2 regions of the Pseudomonas sp. GL_091 genome follow, and region 2 is predicted to be linked to the other one. Evidence: predicted binding sites of a transcription regulator. Region 2 holds the regulator's gene; the other holds the start of a gene.

Region 1 (4,210 bases), 3.1 Mb from region 2:
GGAGATGCCGAAGGTGCCGAAGATCCTGCTGTTGTGGGTCGGTGAAGGCAGTATCGAGCCCAAGTCCAAGGTGACATTTGCCGAGTCCGGCGAAAAGGACAAAGCCGCTTACTACGCCAAACAGCAACCGAAGGACAACGCCGAATTCCAGCACTGGGTCGACTACGCCAAAGCCCAGGGCGCCATCGGCACCGGCCCGTCCGCAGCACTGACCCAGGGTGGCGACCAGAGTTACTCCGATCTGGTGCAACCGTGGATGAACCGGTACACCCACGATCAGGGACTGCTGGTGCACGTCTACACCATCGACGATGCAGTGGACTACCAGAAGGTCATGGACGCCGGTGTCGACGGCATCTTCACCAATCGCGCCAGTGAGTTGCTGAAGTTTTATAAACGCCCGGCGGCGAGTGTCGATCAAGTGTTGAAGAACAACGGCTATTGAGCCGTGCCTGGCATGACACCGAGGTGCCTGCATCGCGAGCAGGCTCGCTCCTACAGGGAGTTGATGCAGGACATGTCGAGGGTTTTAAGGGTGGATTAAGTTACACAGGCTAACCTGATCTCACTTGAACGGATCACCCAAGGAAAGAAGCCCATGAAGACCCTGACTGCTTTGTTGACCGCTGCAACCTTGACCCTCACCGCGGGCCTGGCCCAGGCCGATGTGCGGGTCGATGAGATCCCGCAACTGGTCAAGGACGGCAAGATCAAGCCGCTGGAAGACCTGAACAAGATCGCGCTGGACCTGCACCCGGGTGCAACGATTACCAAAACCGAACTGGACAACCACTTCAACGGTTACGAGTACGAGATCGAGCTGCGTGACGCCAAGAACGTCGAGTGGGATGTGGACATCGATGCCTCCAACGGCAAGGTCCTGAAGAACAAACAGGACACCTGATCCCGAAACGCACAAAAGCCGCACGATTGAGAAGTCGTGCGGCTTTTGTGCATCCTGGACTCAAGCGCTCAGGCGCGCCGTCACCTCGTTCAACTGCCCCGACAAACCGTGCAGGTTGTTGCTGGCCGCTTCAGTGCGCTGCACGTTGTCCAGGTTGGTGCTGGCGATGCTGGTGATCTCGGTGAGGTTGCGCGAGATGTCTTCGGCCACCGAGGTCTGTTCTTCGGCGGCAGTGGCGATCTGGCGGTTCATGTCGCGGATGGCTTCCACGGCCAGGGTGATGCGTTCGAGCATGGCGCCGGCCTCCGTCACTTGCTGCACACTTTGTTCGCTGCGCGACTGACCGCTTTCAATCGCCTGGGCCGCTTCGATTGCACCGGTCTGCACGGTCTGGATGATCTGGTTGATCTCTATGATCGACGCCGCCGTGCGCTGGGCCAGGCTGCGCACTTCATCGGCCACCACCGCGAAACCGCGCCCGGCCTCACCGGCGCGGGCCGCTTCGATGGCCGCGTTGAGTGCCAGCAGGTTGGTCTGTTCGGCGATGCCGCGAATCACTTCCAGGACCTTGCCGATGCGCCCGCTGTCGGTTTCCAGTTGGCGGATGACTGTGGCGGTATTGGCGATTTCACCGCGCATCTGGGTGATCGTATGGATGGTGCCCTGCATGACTTTCTCGCCCTGCTGGGCGGACTGGTCGGCATCGTCGGCGGCCCGCGCCGCTTCGGCGGCATGACGGGCGACTTCCTGTGCGGTAGCGGACATTTCGTTCATTGCCGTGGCCACCTGATCGGTGCGGTTGAACTGCTCGTTGGTGCCGCCGGCCATCACGGTGGCGATCGAGTTCAACTCACCGCTGGCGCTGTCCAGGTCCGACGCGCTGCGCTGCAAACGGCTGAAGGTTTCAGCGAGGAAATCGCGCAGGGTGTTGGCGGCCATCGCCAGTTTGCCCAACTCGTCCTGACGGGTGCTGGCCACGCGCTCGGCAATACGACCCTGGCTGAGTTGCGCCACGTATTCGATCAGTTTGCGGATCGGCTCGACCAGGTTGCGGTTGACCAGCCACAGGCTCAGCAAGCCGATCAGCAGCCCCGAAACCAGCATCACCATAATCCCCAGCATCACCGTGCGATCGGCGCCGGCGCTGATCAGGGTCGATTGCTCGGCACCCTGCTTGCGTAGCTCGCTGACCAGTTCACTCATCTGATCGCTGGCCGCGCGGTCCACGCCCTTGACTGCCGTGTCGCCCGCCGTCGGGTCACCACCGGCGGCCACGAACGCATCCCGGCCCTTCTGATAGGCCGCGCCCAACTGGCGATGTTCGTCACGCAAGCGCTCGATGCGGCTCTTGAGTTGCGGCTCGATACCCTTCTGCGCGGCCAGCTCACCGAGGATGTTTTGCACATCGCGCTGACGTTCCTCGAACTGCCCCCAGTACTTGCTCAGGTCCGCCGGTTGCTTGCCGCGTAACAGGACGTTTTTCCACTCCTGCACCTGCACCTTGAATTGCAGGTTGGCTTCATCGATCAATTGCGAGGTATGCAGCGGGCCTTCAATCAGGTTGGCGTAGTTCTGCACGCCGCTGGACAGGAAGTGAAAGCACGCCAGGGCGATCAACAGCATCGCCAGCAGGCTGCCGCTCAGCAGGGCGAGAATTTGTGCTCTCAGGGACTTTTGCAAAAGCATCGGATGGTACTCATGACAGGAATGAGGCACGCCCCGGTAAGGCGTGAAAGGTGTCCGGACATCCCTGTCTGCGGTCCCGGCCGATGGCCTGCGGCGCGCAACTCAACCCAAGCGTGATCGGCTAGCCAGAGCGTTTCTTGAGAACATCCCGACCGCCGGTAGAGCAATCGTTTGCGTTATTTTCCCGTCACAAAAACGTCATCCCGCCTTGCGATGATGCCGCTCAAGTGAACCTGCGAAACCTGCGACAGGCGTCTCCCCTTGCGAGCCCTCATGAACCACAGCATCGATCACAGTCATCGCGACACGGATCTGTTCGGCCTGCTTTACGGTTTCAGCTTTCGCCCCGGTGAGGCCGGCCGGGAAATCAATTCCGCCGAGGCCTTGCAGTACCTGCAACAACCAGAAAGCGACGAGCAGTTTCTCTGGCTGCACCTGAACCTCGCCCACGCCGCGTGTGAACGCTGGATGAAAAGTCATCTGGAGTTGCCCGAGGAGTTTTTCGAAGCGCTGCACGAAGGCTCGCGCTCGACGCGCATCGAACATGTCGACTCCGCGTTGCTGGCGGTGGTCAACGACGTGGTGTTCAACCTCAGCAACATGGTCTCGTCGGATGTCTCGACGCTGTGGGTGTGCGCCCGCAGCCAATTGATCATCAGCGCACGCCTGCAACCGCTGCACTCGGTGGACAAATTGCGCTCGTCGGTGAAGGCCCGGGAATGCTTTCGCTCCCCTCTGGAATTACTGGTGCATTTGCTGCGCGACCAGGGTGAAGTGCTGACCCAGATCGTGCGCAAGACCAGCCAGAGCGTGGATCAGATCGAAGACGAATTGCTCTCTTCGCGGCTGTCGACCAACCGCGCTGAACTGGGCGCCAACCGCCGAGTGCTGGTGCGCTTGCAACGGCTGCTGGCGCTGGAGCCTGGCTCATTGCTGCGCCTGCTCAACCGGCCGCCGCAATGGCTGCAAAAGGAAGACGTGAAGGAGTTGCGCAAATCCACCGAGGAGTTTGCGCTGATCATCAACGACCTCACGGCGCTGGGTGAGCGGATCAAGCTGTTGCAGGAAGAGATCGCCGCCAACATCAACGAACAGACCAACCGCACGCTGTTCACCCTGACAGTGGTGACGGTGCTGGCGCTGCCGATCAACATCATCGCCGGTTTCTTCGGCATGAACGTCGGCGGCATTCCGCTGGCCGGCGATCCGGAGGGTTTCTGGATCCTGGTGGCTCTGGTCGCGACCTTTACCGTGATCGCCGGGCGCTGGGCGTTTCGCAAGCAGCAGGATTATTGAGCCCCGTCCTCACCTGACACTGATCATCTGTGGAGAGGGGGCAAGCCCCCTCTCCACAGGGTTTTGCATGGCATCAGGCAATGTGTGGAAACTCAGATCAGCGGCCCTGCAAAAACCCCAAACACTGACCCAGAGCAGCCTCCCTGTAACAATTGGCAACGATTATCACTGGTACACCTCCCTCCTCAGGAATGTCAGTGATGGCTACGCCCTCCTTCACCGCCACCCCCGCCAGTAGCGCCAAACCGCAACTCGACAAAAAACCCGGCCTGCTCACCATCGTGGTTTTTTTTGCCGTGCTGGCCATCGGTTTGTTGTTTACCG
Region 2 (4,210 bases):
CAGGCTTGCCGCTCACCGCAGCCGAGCCGTTGATCGAGCCAACCTACGCCGAACCCCGTCGCCCCGCACCGGCCGCTGCACCAGCCTCCACTGGCGTGGACCCGCGCGCGTTCGACTCGATGCGTTTCGAGCTCAACAGCCTGCGCGAACTCATGGAAGTACAGCTGGGCTCGCTGGCCTGGAATCAGCTGCAGGGCAGCCGTCCGGACCAGGCCAACCTCTGGCGTCGCCTGCAACGCATCGGCCTGTCCGGCCCGCTGTCGCGCGACCTTTTGGCGATGATCACCGATATCGAAGAGCCTCGTCAGGCCTGGCGCATGTTGCTGGCGCACCTGGCGCGCATGATCGTGACACCGGAAATTGAGCCTCTGGAAGAAGGCGGCGTGATTGCCATGGTCGGCCCGGCCGGCATGGGCAAGACCACCACCCTGGCCAAGCTGGCCGCCCGTTACGTGCTCAAGTACGGCGCGCAGAACATAGCGCTGGTGAGCATGGACAGCTTCCGCATTGGTGCCCAGGAGCAGCTCAAGACCCTGGGGCGCATTCTCAACGTGCCGGTGACCCACGTCGATCCGGGCCAGTCCCTGGTGCAGGCGCTGGAGCCCTTGCTGCGCAAGCGCGTGGTGCTGATCGATACCGCCGGCCTGCAGGCCAGCGACCCGGCCCTGCGCATGCAGCTCGAAAGCCTGGCCGGTCGAGGCATCCGCTCGAAAAATTATCTGGTCCTGGCAACCACCAGCCAGAAACAGGTTCTAACCGCCGCTTATCACAGTTACAAGCGTTGCGGGCTCGCGGGCTGCATCCTGACTAAACTGGATGAAACGGCTAGTCTGGGCGAGGTGCTGAGCTTGGCCATCAGTCATGAGTTACCCGTGGCCTACCTGACCGATGGCCCGCGGATTCCGGATGATCTCCATCTGCCGCGCCGTCATCAGTTGGTCAGTCGCGCCGTCAGCGTGCAAATGCAGGAAGAACCCAGCGAAGAAGCCATGGCTGACATGTTCGCTGATATTTACCACAGCCAAACCAAGCAGGTTGGCTAAGGTAGTAATGAACAGTTTTTGTACCTACATCGATGGTCTGCCATGCATTGTTCCGTTTGTGAACGCGCAGCCAGTAATGTGGCCTCCGTCTATGCAAGACAAGGTAAAGAAATAACATGGGCAGCATGCATCCCGTACAGGTGATCGCGGTGACCGGCGGCAAAGGTGGCGTCGGGAAAACTAATGTGTCAGTGAACTTGTCCCTGGCTCTGGCTGAGCTTGGCCGGCGCGTCATGCTGTTGGACGCCGACCTGGGACTGGCGAACGTCGACGTTCTGCTGGGCCTGACACCCAAACGTACCTTGGCCGACGTGATCGAGGGCCGCTGCGAACTGCGCGATGTACTGCTGCAGGGACCCGGCGGTATCCGTATCGTTCCGGCCGCATCCGGCACTCAGAGCATGGTGCATCTGAGCCCCGCGCAACACGCCGGCCTGATCCAGGCCTTCAGCGATATCGGCGACAACCTCGACGTATTGGTGATCGACACAGCTGCGGGCATTGGTGACTCGGTAGTCAGTTTCGTTCGCGCAGCCCAGGAAGTGCTGCTGGTGGTGTGCGACGAGCCGACCTCGATCACTGACGCCTACGCATTGATCAAACTGCTTAATCGTGACTACGGCATGAACCGCTTCCGCGTCCTGGCCAACATGGCCCAGAGTCCGCAGGAAGGGCGCAACCTGTTCGCCAAGTTGACCAAGGTCACGGATCGCTTCCTCGACGTCGCCCTGCAATACGTCGGCGCGGTGCCCTACGACGAAAGCGTGCGCAAGGCGGTGCAGAAGCAGCGCGCCGTCTACGAGGCCTTCCCGCGTTCCAAGTGCTCGCTGGCATTCAAGGCGATCGCACAGAAGGTCGATACCTGGCCGCTGCCTGCCAACCCGCGCGGGCACCTGGAATTTTTCGTCGAGCGCCTCGTGCAGCAGACAGCAGGACCGGTTCTATGACGGCAAGCGGTTACAACCTCTACAAAACATCGGCGCGTGATGCGCAGTACGAGCTGATCGAGCGTTACGCGCCGCTGGTTAAACGCATTGCCTACCACTTGTTGGCGCGCCTGCCGGCCAGTGTCCAGGTCGAAGACCTGATCCAGGCCGGGATGATCGGCCTGCTTGAAGTGTCGACCAAATATGACGCCAGCAAAGGCGCCAGTTTCGAGACGTACGCGGGCATTCGAATCCGCGGCGCCATGCTCGATGAAGTGCGTAAGGGGGACTGGGCGCCACGTTCGGTTCACCGCAATACACGCATGGTCAGCGACGCCATTCGCTCGATTGAAGCGAAAACCGGTCGTGATGCTAAAGATCACGAAGTTGCGGCCGAACTCCAATTGAGTCTCGACGATTACTACGGGATTTTGAACGACACCCTGGGCAGCCGGCTGTTCAGTTTCGACGATCTGTTGCAGGACGGCGAACACGAAGGGCTGCACGAGGATGGCGCGAGTGCTCATATCGAGCCGTCACGCGACCTGGAAGATGAACGCTTCCAGGCTGCGCTGGCAGATGCGATTGCCAATTTGCCGGAGCGTGAGCGACTGGTGTTGGCGCTGTACTACGACGAAGAGTTGAACCTCAAGGAAATCGGTGAGGTCCTTGGGGTCAGCGAATCTCGGGTCAGCCAGTTACACAGCCAGTGCGCAGCCCGTTTGCGGGGGCGTTTGGGGGAGTGGCGAGCGCGCTGAAGGCAGTGTGGGGGACACTGCGAACGAGGCCGGTGTGGTGTTGAACTGCGCCGGTCGCGATCTGTTGTGCTCCAGACAGTCATCGAGTGCTTTGCCGGATTGATTGAAATGGCGCGTCCAGGTGCTGGGCGCGTTTAAGACTGCTTGGAGGTCGAATTGGACAAGAACATGAAAATCCTCATCGTTGATGACTTCTCAACGATGCGGCGGATCATCAAGAACCTGCTGCGTGACCTTGGGTTCACCAACACCGTCGAGGCCGACGATGGCACTACCGCCATTCCGGTACTCAACAGCGGAAGCATCGACTTTCTGGTAACGGACTGGAACATGCCTGGCATGACCGGTATCGATCTGCTGCGCCACGTGCGTGCCGATGAAAAGCTCAAGCACCTGCCGGTGCTGATGGTGACCGCTGAAGCCAAGCGTGAGCAGATCATCGAAGCGGCCCAGGCCGGCGTTAACGGCTATGTGGTCAAACCCTTCACGGCCCAGGCGTTGAAAGAAAAAATCGAGAAGATTTTCGAACGCATCGGTTGATGAGTGCGCCATGGGGGAGCTATGGGCAATAACGAAACTTCATTGGGCGATTTTGAGTCGACCCTGAAAAAACACGCCGTCGAATTGGTCGCGAGCCTTGAAAAAGGCAAGTTCGGCGACGCGGTGCAATTGATCCATGAGCTCAACCAGACCCGTGACCGCGGCTTGTATCAGGAAGTGGGCAAGCTCACTCGCGAACTGCATAGCGCGATCGTCAATTTCCAGATTGACCCGCACATGCCGCAAGCCGAAGAAGTGTCGCAGATCACCGACGCCACCGAGCGTCTGGGGTATGTGGTCAAGCTGACCGAGGCTGCGGCCAACCGCACCATGGATCTGGTGGAAAGTGCCACGCCGCTGGTCAATGGCCTGGCGGATGAAGCCAAGGTCTTGAGCGCGGACTGGGGGCGCTTCATGCGTCGCGAAGTCGGCGCGCAAGAGTTTCGTGAACTGGCCCGGCGGGTCGACGGGTTCCTGGCGCGCAGCGGCACGGACAATCGCGCGGTGTCGGGCAACCTCAACGACATCCTGCTCGCCCAGGATTACCAGGACCTCACAGGCCAGGTGATCAAGCGTGTGACCCAGTTGGTCACCGAAGTTGAAAGCAACCTGCTCAAGCTCGTGCTGATGGCCAGTCAGGTGGACCGCTTTGCGGGCATCGAACATGACCGCGAAGCGATGCTTGCTGAAAAAGATCCACAAAAACATCTCTCTCAGGGTGAAGGTCCGCAGATTCATGCCGATAAAAGAGAAGACGTTGTGTCCGGTCAGGACGATGTGGACGATTTGCTATCCAGCCTTGGATTTTAGGTAGACCTGTTAGGAGCACCCCCTTAATGAGCTTCGGCGCCGATGAAGAGATCCTTCAGGATTTCCTGGTTGAGGCCGGCGAGATTCTAGAGCAACTGTCCGAGCAACTGGTCGAGCTGGAAAGCCGTCCGGA

The links. Region 2 encodes FliA, which starts transcription of late flagellar genes. Its sites were predicted from a motif close to CTAAAGTTTNNNNNNNNNNNGCCGNTAA; they were not measured.
Region 1: the regulator FliA is predicted to act here: its motif matches at 2,705-2,732, upstream of AC3ITY_RS25990 (methyl-accepting chemotaxis protein).

The regions. Positions count from the first base shown of each region.
Region 1 is NZ_CM174451.1:5,726,285-5,730,494, forward strand. Features, by position in the region: gene AC3ITY_RS25980 (glycerophosphodiester phosphodiesterase) at 1-445, shown strand, start outside; gene AC3ITY_RS25985 (PepSY domain-containing protein) at 599-904, shown strand; gene AC3ITY_RS25990 (methyl-accepting chemotaxis protein) at 965-2,590, opposite strand; gene AC3ITY_RS25995 (transporter) at 2,864-3,886, shown strand; gene AC3ITY_RS26000 (inorganic phosphate transporter) at 4,087-4,210, shown strand, end outside.
Region 2 is NZ_CM174451.1:1,709,008-1,713,217, forward strand. Features, by position in the region: gene flhF (flagellar biosynthesis GTPase FlhF) at 1-1,043, shown strand, start outside; gene fleN (flagellar synthesis regulator FleN) at 1,160-1,990, shown strand; gene fliA (RNA polymerase sigma factor FliA) at 1,987-2,727, shown strand; gene AC3ITY_RS07815 (chemotaxis response regulator CheY) at 2,896-3,267, shown strand; gene AC3ITY_RS07820 (protein phosphatase CheZ) at 3,289-4,077, shown strand; gene AC3ITY_RS07825 (chemotaxis protein CheA) at 4,104-4,210, shown strand, end outside.